DNA from 3 places in the Streptomyces sp. NPDC051041 genome. Region 2 is predicted to be linked to each of the others. Evidence: predicted binding sites of a transcription regulator. Region 2 holds the regulator's gene; each other region holds the start of a gene.
The links. The regulator HspR, encoded in region 2, represses chaperone genes until heat shock. The targets are predictions, from matches to a motif close to TTGAGNNNNNNNNNCTCAA.

Region 1: lon (endopeptidase La) is a predicted target of HspR. The motif match lies at 2,780-2,798, and genes of this name have one in related genera.
Region 3: dnaK (molecular chaperone DnaK) is a predicted target of HspR. The motif match lies at 1,949-1,967, and genes of this name have one in related genera.

Annotation. Positions count from the first base shown of each region.
Region 1 is NZ_JBITFM010000014.1:24,176-29,095, forward strand. It holds gene ACIBAI_RS21055 (MarR family winged helix-turn-helix transcriptional regulator) at 1-59, opposite strand, end outside; gene lon (endopeptidase La) at 334-2,757, opposite strand; gene ACIBAI_RS21065 (MFS transporter) at 3,075-4,379, opposite strand; gene ACIBAI_RS21070 (hypothetical protein) at 4,376-4,920, opposite strand, start outside.
Region 2 is NZ_JBITFM010000006.1:271,016-275,935, forward strand. It holds gene dnaK (molecular chaperone DnaK) at 1-1,055, shown strand, start outside; gene grpE (nucleotide exchange factor GrpE) at 1,052-1,741, shown strand; gene dnaJ (molecular chaperone DnaJ) at 1,778-2,944, shown strand; gene ACIBAI_RS13675 (heat shock protein transcriptional repressor HspR) at 2,950-3,402, shown strand; gene ACIBAI_RS13680 (PA14 domain-containing protein) at 3,466-4,920, opposite strand, start outside.
Region 3 is NZ_JBITFM010000008.1:104,732-109,651, forward strand. It holds gene ACIBAI_RS15995 (hypothetical protein) at 1-1,185, shown strand, start outside; gene ACIBAI_RS16000 (OsmC family peroxiredoxin) at 1,260-1,688, shown strand; gene dnaK (molecular chaperone DnaK) at 2,031-3,902, shown strand; gene ACIBAI_RS16010 (MerR family transcriptional regulator) at 4,025-4,477, opposite strand; gene ACIBAI_RS16015 (MFS transporter) at 4,605-4,920, opposite strand, start outside.

The DNA.
Region 1 (4,920 bases), on a different contig from region 2:
CCGCTGTCGGACGCCCCGGCCCCGACCCGGCGTCCGTCGCCGTTGCCGTCTTCGTGCACGTCAGTCCCCGCCTCGGTTTTCCCGCTACTGAAAGTTTCCGCCGAGGGCCGCCCTCGCCGCAGCTTTGCAAGTATTCCGCAAGCTTGGGCCAACGGCGGAGCCCGGCTCCGCTGCGCGCCGCGGCCCTCGCGGCGCCGGTCGCCTTCGTCGCCACCCGGGCGGCCCTGCCGCGCGGAGCCGGCGGGGCGGGCGCGGGCCCGGGACCCCCGTACGGAGGCCCCGGGCCCGCGCCCCGTCCGGCCCCGCGGGCGGAGTCCGCCCGCGGGGCCCGTGTCACGCCGCGACCGGAACCTCCGGCGCCGCCCCGCTCGTCGCCGGCGCCAGCGCCAGCTCCAGGACCTGGCGGACGTCCGTGACGGTGTGGACGTCGAGCTTGTCCAGCACCTCGGCCGGCACGTCGTCCAGGTCGGGCTCGTTGCGCTTGGGGATGATCACGGTGGTGATGCCCGCCCGGTGCGCCGCGAGCAGCTTCTGCTTCACCCCGCCGATCGGCAGCACCCGCCCGGTCAGCGAGACCTCGCCGGTCATCGCCACGTCGGTGCGGACCAGGCGGCCGGAGAGCAGCGAGGCGAGGGCCGTCGTCATCGTGATGCCGGCGCTCGGGCCGTCCTTGGGCACCGCGCCCGCCGGGAAGTGGATGTGCACGCCCCGGTCCTTCAGGTCGCCCACGGGCAGCTCCAGCTCGGCGCCGTGGGAGCGCAGGAAGCTCAGCGCGATCTGCGCCGACTCCTTCATCACGTCGCCCAGCTGGCCGGTCAGGGTCAGCCCCGCCGCGCCCGTCTCCGGGTCGGCCAGCGACGCCTCGACGTACAGCACGTCACCGCCGGCGCCGGTGACCGCGAGCCCGGTCGCCACGCCCGGCACCGAGGTGCGCCGCTCGGCCGGGTCCTGCGCCGACTCGGGCACGTGGTGCGGCCGCCCGATCAGATCGCGCAGGTCGTCCGCGCGGACGGTGAGCGGCAGCTCCCGCTCGCCCAGTTCGTGCTGGGCCGCGACCTTGCGCAGCAGCCGCGCGACGGACCGCTCCAGGTTGCGCACCCCCGCCTCGCGGGTGTACTCGCCGGCGAGCTTGCGCAGCGCTCCCTCGTCGACGACGACCTCGTCCTTGTCCAGGCCGGCCCGCTCCAGCTGGCGCGGGATCAGGTGGTCGCGGGCGATGACGACCTTCTCGTCCTCGGTGTAGCCGTCCAGGCGGACGATCTCCATGCGGTCGGCCAGCGCCTCCGGAACGGCCTCCAGGACGTTGGCGGTGGCGAGGAAGACCACGTCCGACAGGTCGAGCTCGACCTCCAGATAGTGGTCCCGGAAGGTGTGGTTCTGCGCCGGGTCGAGGACTTCGAGGAGGGCCGCGGCCGGGTCGCCGCGGAAGTCGGAGCCCACCTTGTCGATCTCGTCGAGCAGCACGACCGGGTTCATCGACCCGGCCTCCTTGATCGCGCGGACGATCCGGCCGGGCAGCGCGCCGACGTACGTGCGCCGGTGGCCGCGGATCTCCGCCTCGTCGCGGACGCCGCCGAGCGCGACCCGGACGAACTTGCGGCCCATGGCGTGGGCGACGGACTCGCCGAGCGAGGTCTTGCCGACGCCGGGCGGCCCGACGAGGGCGAGCACGGCACCGCCCCGCCGTCCGCCGACCACGCCCAGACCGCGGTCGGCGCGCCGCTTGCGCACCGCCAGGTACTCGGTGATCCGCTCCTTGACGTCCTCCAGGCCCGCGTGCTCGGCGTCCAGGACGGCCTTGGCGCCCCGGATGTCGTAGGAGTCCTCGGTCCGCTCGTTCCACGGCATCTCCAGGACCGTGTCGAGCCAGGTCCGGATCCAGGAGCCCTCGGGCGACTGGTCGGAGGTGCGCTCCAGCTTGTCGACCTCCTTGAGGGCGGCCTCGCGGACCTTCTCGGGCAGGTCGGCGGCCTCCACGCGGGCACGGTAGTCGTCGGACTCCTCGCCCTCCTTCTCGCCGTTGAGCTCGCGCAGCTCCTTGCGGACGGCTTCGAGCTGGCGGCGCAGCAGGAACTCCCGCTGCTGCTTGTCGACGCCCTCCTGGACGTCCTTGGCGATGGACTCGGCGACGTCCTGCTCGGCGAGGTGGTCGCGCAGCTGCTGGGTGGCGAGCTTCAGGCGGGCGACCGGGTCGGCGGTCTCCAGCAGCCGCACCTTCTGATCGGTCGTCAGGAAGGGCGAGTAGCCGGAGTTGTCGGCGAGCGCGGAGACGTCGTCGATGGCCTGGACGCGGTCGACGACCTGCCAGGCGCCGCGCTTGCGCAGCCAGGCGGTGGCCAGGGCCTTGTACTCCTTGACCAGTTCGGTGACGTGACCGGGCAGCGGGTCCGGGACGCGCTCGTCGACCGTCGTGCCCTCGACCCACAGCGCCGCGCCCGGGCCGGTGGTCCCGGCGCCGATCCGGACCCGGCCGCGGCCGCGGATCAGGGCGCCCGGGTCGCCGTCGGCCAGCCGGCCGACCTGCTCGACCGTGCCCAGCACACCCGTGTTGGCGTACGTCCCGTCGACGCGCGGCACCAGGAGCACCCTGGGCTTTCCGGGTTCCGACTTGGCGGCGGCCTGCGCGGCCTCCACCGCGGCGCGCACCTCGGAGTCGCTCAGGTCCAGCGGGACCACCATCCCGGGCAGCACGACCTCGTCGTCGAGCGGCAGCACGGGCAGGGTGAGCGATGTGTTAGCCGAGGACTCAGTAGCCATGATCTCCCCTTCGGCAGTCAAGTTGAGCTATGCCGACTCAATGCTCCTGAGTCGTTGAATGTTCCCGGTCATGTGTTCGCTCTGAGCGATCAGCGAAGGACGCTCCGGAGTCCGGCGCCCCGCCCGGGCGGCAGGACGGGCCCGGCGCCGGGAGACGGACGGCGGGGCAGGCCGCGGGACCGTCCGGGGCGGCGCGAGTCCGGTCGCGGCCTCCTGGGGCCGCTCCGGCCAGGAGAGTCCCCGGGCGAGCGGCAGCGAGGACCCCGTCCGGGCGCGGAACCGGGGAACGACCGGGTCGAGCGTGATCCGGCGCCTGCTCACGGCGCTCCCTCCGACGCCCGCCGGGCGGGCGCGGGCACGTCCCGGGCGGCCGCCGGCGCATCGGCCGCCGCCCGCGCGCGGAGCCAGCCGAAGGAGCCCGCCAGGAAGGCGACGCCGCCGCCGGCGAGGATGCCCCAGCGAGCCCAGCCGGCGGGAACCAGCCCGGCGCAGGCGAAGCCGACGGCCACCGAACTCTGCAGGGTCGCCCCGTACGCGGCGCCGACCCGGCCCCGCACCTCCTTCGGGCAGCCGGCCATGACGTGGGTGCGCAGCGTCACGTTCTGCACCGCGTTGGCCATGCCGCCGCACAGGAAGGCGGCCAGCATCAGCGGGACGACGGGATACACCCCGGTCACCAGGTAGCCGAGCCCGACGACCGCGGCCGCTCCGACGGCGACCACGGCCGTGGGCCGGCGGCCGAGCGGGCCTCGTACGGCGAACGGTCCCAGCACCAGGCCCACGCTCCAGGTGGCCAGCAGGGTGCCGTAGGCGGCCGTGCCGCCGGGGATCTCGTCCGCGAAGAAGGGCAGCAGCACGTTGACGACCGAGGTCGCCGCGACGGTGATCACGATGGTGGCGAGCGTGATGCGGCGCTGCGCCCCGGTCCACAGCAGGGCCAGGCCGGCTCGCAGGCCCCCTCCGGTCCGCTGCTCCTCCGGGGCGGCCTCGTCCGTCCCGGCGGCGGAGGCGTCCGCGGCGCCGGCTGTCCGCGCGCCTTCCCGGGCCGCCGCGGCCAGCCAGCGGCTGATCACGGGAACGGCCGACAGGGCGAAGGCGAAGGTGCCCGCGTCGACCGCCAGCGCCAGCCCGGTGCCGCCGTGCGCCGTCAGCAGGCCCACCAGCAGCGGGCCGATGACGTATCCCGCGTTCCGCGCCGACTCGATGAGGCCGTTGACCCGCAGCTGCGCCTCGGCGGCCGGGAACAGCCCGGGGACGAGCGCCATCACGCAGGTCTGGGCGACGGCCCCCAGCGCGCCCAGGAACAGCATCGTGACGACGAGCAGGACCGCGCCGTCGGCGATCGCGGCGGCGGTCGCCGCGATCAGGCACTCCAGGGCCAGTACCGCGCCCAGCACCGCGTCCGGCCGGAAGCGGTCGACGATCCGGCCGATCAGGCCGCCCAGGGCGATGCCGGGAACCAGGCCGGCGAGCATCTGGGCCGACACCACCGACGTCAGCCCGGTGCGGTCGGCACCGCGCAGGGCCAGCGCCACCATGGCGACCTCGTCACCCACCGTACTGACCAGCAGGGCGGCGACGGCCAGGAGCGCCGCGGCCCCGCCCGGCCGCGGAGACGTCACAGGACCGGCTCCGTCGGACGCGCCGCCGCCGGTTCGCCGCCGAGCCCCTTGCCGAGCCGCGTCCCGCCGTACCGGAGGAACCCGTGCCCCCGGCCGATCAACTGTCGCGGGACCCCGCGCGGCGAGGCGAGGGCCAGGATCCCGTCCACGAACACGAAGGCGTCGGCGCCGTGCGTGCCGGCGAGGGCGGCCGTGTCCTGAACCACCTGCTCGGGACGGCGTATGCGGAACTTGCCGCCGGCGAAGGGGACCGAGCGGAAGGCGCGGTCCCGGGCACAGCTCCGTGAGGCCCGGAGCGGCAGGAGGGGGCCGGGCGCGAGGCAGCGGTCGAGCGGCAGGCCGTCGAAGTCCGGCGCGGGCGGGTCGGACACGCCGGCCATGGCCACGCGGACGTCCGGCCGGCGGCGCTCGACGCGGCGGGCCACGGTGGGAGCCGCTGTCAGCTGCGTGCCGGCGGACGCCGAAATACCGGCCACTGCCGGATCGGCGTCCTTCGGTTCGCGGATCGGGCGGTGTTCCAGAGCCCGCCCGCATACGTTGC
Region 2 (4,920 bases):
TGCACCTGGACGAGAAGCTCACCCGCGCCCAGTTCCAGCAGCTCACGTCCGACCTGCTGGAGCGCTGCAAGGTGCCGTTCCACAACGTCATCAAGGACGCCGGCGTCTCCATCAACGACATCGACCACGTCGTCCTCGTCGGCGGCTCGACCCGCATGCCCGCCGTCGCCGAGCTCGTCAAGGAGCTGACCGGCGGCAAGGAGGCCAACAAGGGCGTCAACCCGGACGAGGTCGTCGCCGTCGGCGCCTCGCTCCAGGCCGGCGTCCTCAAGGGCGAGGTCAAGGACGTCCTGCTGCTCGACGTCACCCCGCTGTCCCTCGGCATCGAGACCAAGGGCGGCATCATGACCAAGCTCATCGAGCGCAACACCACGATCCCGACCAAGCGCTCCGAGATCTTCACCACGGCCGAGGACAACCAGCCGTCGGTGCAGATCCAGGTCTACCAGGGCGAGCGCGAGATCGCGGCGTACAACAAGAAGCTCGGCATGTTCGAGCTGACCGGTCTGCCCCCGGCGCCGCGCGGCGTCCCGCAGATCGAGGTCTCCTTCGACATCGACGCCAACGGCATCATGCACGTCACGGCGAAGGACCTCGGCACCGGCAAGGAGCAGAAGATGACCGTCACCGGCGGCTCCTCGCTCCCGAAGGAAGAGGTCGACCGCATGCGCGAGGAGGCCGAGCGCTACGCGGAGGAGGACCACAAGCGCCGCGAGGCCGCCGAGACCCGCAACCAGGGCGAGCAGCTCGTCTACCAGACCGAGAAGTTCCTCAAGGACAACGAGGACAAGGTCCCGGGCGAGGTCAAGACCGAGGTCGAGGCCGCGGTCAGCGAGCTGAAGGAGAAGCTCAAGGGCGAGGACACGGCCGAGATCCGCACCGCCACGGAGAAGGTCGCGGCCGTCTCGCAGAAGCTCGGCCAGGCCATGTACGCCGACGCCCAGGGCGCCCAGGCGGCCGGCGGCGCCTCCGCCGGCGCCGGTGACGCCAAGGCCGACGACGACGTGGTCGACGCCGAGATCGTCGACGACGAGCGGAAGGACGGTGCCGCGTGACGGAGGAGAACCCGGGCTTCGAGGAGAAGCCCGACGTCCCCTCCGGCGCCAACTCCGACGACGCCGAGCAGCCGCAGGCCGCCTCCTCCTCCCCGGAGGAGCAGGCGGCCCCGGCCGGGGACACGAGCCAGAACGCCGGTCTGGTGGCCCAGCTGGACCAGGTGCGCACCGCGCTCAACGAGCGCACGGCGGACCTCCAGCGGCTCCAGGCCGAGTACCAGAACTACCGTCGCCGGGTCGAGCGCGACCGGGCCGCGGTCAAGGAGATCGCCGTGGCGAACCTCCTGACCGAACTCCTGCCCGTGCTCGACGACATCGGCCGCGCGCGGGAACACGGCGAGCTCGTCGGCGGATTCAAGTCCGTCGCGGAGTCGCTGGAGACCACCGTGGCCAAGATGGGCCTGCAGCAGTTCGGCAAGGAGGGCGAGCCCTTCGACCCGACGGTCCACGAGGCCCTGATGCACTCCTACGCGCCGGACGTCACCGAGACGACGTGCGTGGCGATTCTGCAGCCCGGGTACCGGATCGGCGAGCGGACCATCCGCCCCGCGCGGGTGGCCGTGGCCGAACCCCAGCCGGGGGCGCAGACGGTGAAGCCGGCGGAGGAGTCCAAGGACACCGGGGACGCCAAGAACCCGGAGCAGCCGGCGGACGACAAGGAGAACGGTGGCCCGGAGGAGGGCTGACGTCGAAACGAACGCAGGGAAGGAGGGGCGTCGGGGATGAGCACCAAGGACTTCATCGAGAAGGACTACTACAAGGTCCTCGGCGTCCCCAAGGACGCCACCGAGGCCGAGATCAAGAAGGCGTACCGCAAGCTCGCCCGCGAGTACCACCCGGACGCCAACAAGGGCAACGCCAAGGCCGAGGAACGCTTCAAGGAGATCTCCGAGGCGAACGACGTCCTCGGCGACCCCAAGAAGCGCAAGGAGTACGACGAGGCGCGCGCCCTCTTCGGCAACGGCGGCTTCCGTCCGGGGCCCGGCGCGGGCGGCGCCTCCTTCAACTTCGACCTGGGCGACCTCTTCGGCGGCGCCCAGGGCGGAGCCGGCGGCTTCGGCGGCGGGCTCGGTGACGTCTTCGGGGGCCTGTTCAACCGCGGCGGCGCGGGCACCCGCACCCAGCCGCGGCGCGGTCAGGACATCGAGTCCGAGGTCACGCTCAGCTTCACGGAGGCGATCGAGGGCGCGACGGTCCCGCTGCGGATGTCCAGCCAGCAGCCGTGCAAGGCCTGCTCGGGCACCGGCGACCAGAACGGCACGCCGCGCGTGTGCCCGACCTGCGTCGGCACCGGCCAGGTCGCCCGGGGCTCCGGCGGAGGGTTCTCCCTCACCGACCCCTGCCCGGACTGCAAGGGCCGCGGCTTGATCGCGGAGCACCCCTGCGACGTCTGCAAGGGCAGCGGCCGGGCCAAGTCCTCCCGGACGATGCAGGTCCGCATCCCGGCCGGCGTCTCCGACGGGCAGCGCATCCGGCTGCGCGGCAAGGGCGCCCCCGGCGAGCGGGGCGGCCCGGCGGGCGACCTGTACGTCGTCGTGCACGTCGACGCGCACCCGGTGTTCGGCCGCAAGGGCGACAACCTCACCGTCACCGTGCCGGTCACGTATCCGGAGGCGGCCCTCGGCGGGGAGATCCGGGTCCCGACGCTGGGCGGCCCGCCCGTCACGCTGAAGCTGCCCCCGGGCACGCCGAACGGCCGTACGATGCGGGCCCGGGGCAAGGGCGCGGTCCGCAAGGACGGCACCCGCGGCGACCTGCTGGTCACCGTGGAGGTGAGTGTCCCGAAGGACCTGTCGGGGAAGGCTCGTGAAGCGCTCGAGGCGTATCGCGAGGCAACCGCGGGTGAGGACCCGCGGGCGGAGCTGTTCCAGGCCGCGAAGGGAGCTTGAACGAGATGGATGGCCGTCGACGCAACCCGTATGAACTGACCGAGGACACCCCGGTCTACGTCATCTCGGTGGCGGCCCAGCTCTCCGGCCTGCACCCGCAGACGCTGCGCCAGTACGACCGCCTCGGCCTGGTCTCCCCGGACCGCACGGCCGGCCGCGGCCGGCGCTACTCGGCCCGCGACATCGAACTGCTCCGCCAGGTGCAGCAGTTGTCGCAGGACGAGGGCATCAACCTGGCCGGCATCAAGCGCATCATCGAACTGGAGAACCAGGTCGCCGCCCTCCAGGCCCGCGTCGCGGAGCTGGAGGACGCGCTCGACGGCGCGGCGGCGGCGATGCGCCAGCGCGAGGCGGCGGTGCACGCCTCCTACCGGCGCGACCTGGTGCCGTACCAGGAGGTGCAGCAGACCAGCGCGCTGGTGGTGTGGCGGCCGAAGCGGCAGCAGCAGTCGGACTGACCCGTACGCGCGGGAAGGGGCCCGGAGGCGGTGAACCTCCGGGCCCCTTTCGCGTCGTCTGGGTCACCCCGCCGGCGCGGTGACCGCCCAGTCGCCCGCCGGCGGGGACTCGGTGCCGTCCGCGGCCACCGCGGTCACCCAGTAGTACGAGGTGGTGCCGGGCCGCGCGCCGGTGTCGACGTACTCCACCGTGCCGCTGCCGGGAGCGGCGATCCTCTCGTAGACCCCGGTGGCCGGGTTCCACCGGTGGACGCGGTAACCGCCCGCCGCCCGGGGATCGTCCCCGCCGAGGCCGTACCAGGTCAGCCGGTTGCCCTCGGCGCCCTCGGCCCCGGTCGCCTCCAGGGTGAGCGGGGAGCCCTCGGGCGTCGCCACGCCCGGCGTGGTGTCCAGCTCGGTCGCGGTCACGATCAGCGCCTCGCCGGTCCACTGGAAGGCGGAGTTCCCGGCGTCGTCGACGGCGTCGACGACGAAGCAGACCTCCTCGCCGTCGGGCAGGGTGGTGTAGGCGTACGAGGTGGTGTCGGCCGAGACGTGGTAACCCGCGTACAGGGAGCACATCCGCTCCCCCTCGTCGCCGAGGAGCTCGCCCCGGCGGACCACGTAACGCGCCAGGTCGGGCGTCGGGTTGGCGTCCCAGCGCAGCTGGAAGCCGTACTCGGTCGGGGTGACGGCGAGCCCGGTGACGGCGGACGGCGGGGTGAGGTCGCGCCGCTCGCCGCTGACCGCGGCGGACCGCGCGGACTCGTTGCCGGCCGCGTCGAGGGCGGCCACCCGGTAGTGGTAGGCGGTGCCCTCGGCGGCCGAGGCGTCGAGGTACGAGGTCCGGCCGGTCGCGCTTCCGATCCGGGTGTACGTGCCCGACGCGCTCGTCGCCCGGTACACGCGGTACGACGCCGCGTCCGGGACCGCCCTCCAGGCGATGCGCAGGCCGCCCTCCTCGGAGGCGGTGCTCAGCCCGGTGGGCGCCGCGGGCGCGGTCCGGTCGGCGGTGGTGACGAGCAGGTCGGCCGTCCCCGCCGACTCGTTGCCGGCCTTGTCGTGGGCGCGGACCTCGTAGTAGTAGGCCTGGCCGGTCGCCGGCAGGGTGGCGTCGGTGGCGGACGTGGCGGTGGTGGCCGTCAGCGGCGTGCTGCCGTACGCCGCGCCCTTCGGGCGTCGGTAGACGCGGTAGCCGGCGAGGTCCATTTCCTTGTTCTTGGCCCAGGTGACCTTGGTCTTGCCGGTGGCGGGGTCGTAGGTGGCGGCGGCGTTCGTGGGGGCGAGGGGTTTGACCTTGTCGGTGGTGGCGGTGGTGCGGGGGGTGTAGGTGAATTTGACGTTGGCGGTGCCGGTCCAGTTGACGAAGTCGATGCGCAGGGTGTGCTTGCCGGGGGGGATGGTGAGGTTGACCGTCTTCTTCGCGGTGGAGGAGACGTTCTTCCACAGGTCGATCCTGCGGGTGCCGTCGAGGTGGACGCGGATGCCGTCCTGGGCGGAGGCGGTGAAGGTGAAGGGGCCGCCGGAGCCGAAGTCGCG
Region 3 (4,920 bases), on a different contig from region 2:
CGCCTGGACGGCGAGCCGGCCGGGCGGCGCCCCTGGGAGGAGGCGCTGAGCTGGTTCATCTCGTCCTACCCCCTGCTGGGCGGCATCGCGGCGGGCATCGAGCTGGTCGCCGACGCCGAGCTGGCCCGCGCCCACGGCATCGCCGTCGCCGCGGTGAACGCCGAGGCCGGCGAGATCTACGTCAACCCGCTGCGGCAGATGGCGGACGAGGAGTGGCGGTTCGTCCTCGCCCACGAGATGCTGCACGCCGCCCTGCGCCACTCGGACCGCTGCGGCGCCCGCGACCCGTACCTGTTCAACGTCGCCTGCGACTACGTCGTCAACGGCTGGCTGTGCGAGATGCAGATCGGCACCATGCCCGAGGGGCTGCTGCACGACCCGCGGCTGGCGGGCCTGTCCGCCGAGGAGGTCTACGACCGGATCGCCGGCGACCTGCGCCGCATGCGCCGGCTGGCCACCCCGCGCGGCAGGGGCGCCCGCGACGTCCTCGGCACCCCCCTCGGACCGCCCCGCGACCGCGCCGACCTCGACGGGTTCTACCGCCGCGGCCTCGCCCAGGGCCTGGACCTGCACCAGCGGCAGGAACGCGGGTACCTGCCGGGCGGCCTGGTCGAGGAGATCCGCGCGCTCAGCCATCCGCCGCTGCCCTGGGACGCCCGGCTCGCCCGCTGGTTCGACGAGTTCGTGCCCCGCCCGGAGCCCGTACGGTCCTACGCCCGTCCCTCGCGCCGCCAGGCCGCCACCCCCGGCATCCCGCGCGCGGGACGGTACTTCCCGTCCGAGGAGGTGCCCCGCTGCACCTTCGGAGTGGTGCTGGACACCTCCGGCTCCATGGAGCGGGTCCTGCTCGGCAAGGCGCTGGGCGCCATCGCCTCCTACGCCGAGGCCCGGGACGTACCGGCCGCCCGGGTCGTGTTCTGCGACGCGGCCCCGCACGACGCGGGGTACGTGCCGGTGACGGAGATCGCGGGACGGGTGCGGGTGCACGGCCGCGGCGGCACCGTGCTGCAACCGGGCGTCGACCTGCTGCAGCGCGCCGGCGACTTCCCGCCCACCGCGCCGATCCTGGTGATCACGGACGGCTGGTGCGACGTGCTGCGGGTGCGGCGCGAGCACGCGTACCTGATCCCGCGGGGCGCGCGGCTGCCGTTCACCGCCCGGGGGCCGGTCTTTCACGTGAGTTGAGCCGGAGTGTGATCGTATGGGGGCAGGAACCCGGACACGGGGACCGCACCGTAAGCATTGCGAAAGGATTCGTCGTGGCAACCACGCGCTCCGCACACACCGTGTGGGAAGGCAACCTGTTCCAGGGCAAGGGCGTCGTCGACTTCGACTCCTCCGGCAGCATCTCCGCGCAGCCGGTCACGTGGGCGTCCCGCGCCGAGGAGGCGAACGGCAGGACCAGCCCGGAGGAGCTGATCGCCGCCGCTCACTCCAGCTGCTTCTCCATGGCCCTGTCGAACGTCCTCGACAAGGCCGGCACCCCGCCGACCAAGCTGGTGACCAGCGCCGAGGTCACCTTCCAGCCCGGTGAGGGCATCACCGGCATCCACCTCACGGTGGAGGGCACCGTGCCCGGCGCCGACGAGGCGGCCTTCACCGCCGCCGCCGAGGACGCCAAGGTCAACTGCCCCGTCAGCCAGGCGCTGAAGGCCGTGGACATCACCCTCACGGCGAAGCTCGCCTGACCCGCCGCCCGCCGTCGCGCGGCGTGCCCGCGCGACGGCGGCCCGCGCACCCGGGCCCGGCGCCCGGGGGACCGCACGACCCCCCGTCCCGCCGTCCCGCGCACCGAAGGGGTTCCGGAGCGAGCCGGCCCGTCCTGCCCGGTGCGGACGGCCGACGGCGACGCCCTGACGCCGGCGTTCCTAGCCCGCCCGCGGCGGAGGCGCCGATCACCGGCCGGCCCCGGTGCGCGGCGGCCCCGCGCGCCCGGCCGGCCGTCCCATTGACAAGAGCCCACTCAAGTTTTGTGCTGGAGTCGGGGAGAGTGCTGACGGGACGTGCCGCCCTGGCGGAAGGGGACAGCGATGGGACGTGCGGTCGGAATCGATCTCGGGACGACGAACTCGGTGGTGGCCGTGCTGGAGGGCGGCGAGCCCACCGTCGTCGCGAACGCGGAGGGGGCCAGGACCACCCCGTCGGTGGTGGCCTTCGCCAAGAACGGCGAGGTGCTGGTCGGCGAGGTCGCCAAGCGGCAGGCCGTGACGAACGTCGAGCGCACCGCCCGCTCCGTCAAGCGGCACATGGGCGATTCGTCCTGGCGGTTCCCGGAGCGGGGCGACATCGACGGCAGGCGGTACACCGCGCAGGAGATCTCCGCCCGGGTGCTGCAGAAGCTGAAGCGGGACGCGGAGGCCTACCTCGGCGAGGACGTCACCGACGCGGTGGTCACCGTTCCCGCCTACTTCGACGACACCCAGCGGCAGGCGACCAAGGAGGCCGGCGAGATCGCGGGCCTGAACGTCCTGCGGATCATCAACGAGCCGACGGCGGCGGCGCTGGCGTACGGCCTGGACAAGGAGAACGACCAGACCGTGCTGGTCTTCGACCTGGGCGGCGGCACCTTCGACGTGTCGCTGCTGGAGATGGGCGAGGGCGTCATCGAGGTGAAGGCCACCAACGGCGACACCCGCCTGGGCGGCGACGACTGGGACCAGCGGGTCGTCGACCACCTGGTCCAGCGGTTCAAGAACGGCTACGGCGTCGACCTGTCCAAGGACAAGATGGCCGTGCAGCGGCTGCGGGAGGCCGCCGAGAAGGCCAAGATCGAGCTGTCCAGCTCCTCGGAGACGACGATCAACCTGCCGTACATCACGGCCTCCGCCGAGGGTCCGCTGCACCTGGAGGAGAAGCTCACCCGCGCCCAGTTCCAGGAGCTCACCGCCGATCTGCTCGACCGCTGCAAGAAGCCCTTCCACCAGGCGGTCAGGGACGCCGGCATCGAGCTCGCCGCGATCGACCACGTCATCCTGGTCGGCGGCTCGACCCGGATGCCCGCGGTCACCGACCTGGTCAAGGAACTCACCGGCAAGGACCCGCACAAGGGCGTCAACCCCGACGAGGTCGTCGCCGTCGGCGCGACCCTCCAGGCGGGCGTCCTGCGCGGCGACGTCAAGGACGTCCTGCTGCTGGACGTCACCCCGCTGTCCCTCGGCATCGAGACCAAGGGCGGCATCATGACCAAGCTCATCGAGCGCAACACCACGATCCCGACCCGGCGTTCGGAGATCTTCACCACCGCCACCGACAACCAGCCCTCGGTCGGCATCCAGGTCTACCAGGGCGAACGGGAGATCGCCGCGTACAACAAGAAGCTCGGCGTCTTCGACCTGACCGGGCTGCCGCCCGCGCCGCGCGGGGTGCCGCAGATCGAGGTGGCCTTCGACATCGACGCCAACGGCATCATGCACGTCTCCGCCAAGGACCTGGCGACCGGCCGCGAGCAGAAGATGACGGTCACCGGCGGCTCGGCGCTGCCCAAGGACGACATCGACCGCATGATGCGGGAGGCCGAGCAGCACGCGGAGGAGGACCGCAGGCGCCGCGAGGCGGCCGAGACCCGCAACCAGGCCGAACAGCTCGTCTACCAGACCGAGAAGTTCCTCCGCGACAACGGCGACAAGGTGCCGGCCGGCACCAGGTCGGAGGTGGAGTCGGCGATCACGGACCTCAAGGGCCTGCTGGAGCGGAACGCGGACACCCACGAGCTGCGCACCGGTGTGGAGAAACTCGCCTCCGTCAGCCAGCGGATGGGCCAGGCCATGTACGCCCAGGCCGGGCAGCAGCCCACGGCGGACGCCGGGCAGCCGCACGCCGGACCGCAGGAGGAGGAGGGCGACGGCGTGGTGGACGCGGAGATCGTCGACGACGACAAGGACCACAAGGGCGGGGCGGCCTAGCCACCGGCCGCAGGGGCGGGACGACCTAGCCGCCGGCCGCAGGGGCGGGACGGCCCGGGAGACGGGCCGCCGACGCCGGGGAGGGGCGTGCCGCCCGCCCCGGCGCGGCCGGTCCGCCGGTTCTACGCCGCCCCGCTGAACGCGTGTTCCGGCCGCTCCGCGGCCGGAACACGCAGCCGCTGCCTCGGGCAGCTCCCGCGCCGGGCGACGGCCTCCCGGCCGCGCAGGTCGTCCAGCCGGGCGAGGAGCTGCTCGCGCACGGCCGTGAGGTCGTCGATGCGGCGCTGGATCACGGCCAGGCGCTGTTCGAAGACCGCCACCTTGGCGGACAGATCGTCGCAGCGGTGGTCACCGATCACCTCGTCGCGCAGGCAGGTGCCGAGCAGCAGCAGGTCCTCGGTCGTCAGACCGGCCGCGAGGAGCAGGCGGATGTTCTCGACGACCTTCACCGCATCGGGCGAGTAGGTCCGGTATCCGTTGGACGAGCGGTCGGGGTGCAGCAGACCGTGCTCCTCGTAGTACCGCAACGCCCGGGTGGTGGTGCCGGTGGCACGGGCGAGTTCTCCGATGCGCATGGGGCGACTCCTGTCGGTGGCGGGGCGGTTGACACGGCCGCACGGTGCGAAGGACGTGGGCGGGGCGGGGCACCGGCGCGTCCGCCGGTCCGGGACCGCTCCGGTCCCGGACCGGCGAACGCGGCCGTCACCGGCTGACCGTCTCCGGGGCGGCGTGGGTGCCGCCTTCCTCGTCGGCGGCGGACGCCGGGGACGCCGGGGCGGCGGCCGCGGTCCGGCGCCGCTCCCCGGCGGTCTCGCCCAGGGCCAGAGCCAGGGCGAGGGCCGCGACGACCGCGCCCACCACGGGCAGCCACTGCATCCCGGCCCCGGCGGCGATGACCCGGCCGCCGAGCCAGCCGCCGACCGCGGTGCCCAGGTTGAACGCCGAGCTCTGGACGGTCAGCGCGAGGGTGCGGGCCTGCTTCGAGGCGACGTCGAGCAGCCGGGTGTTCACAGCGGGG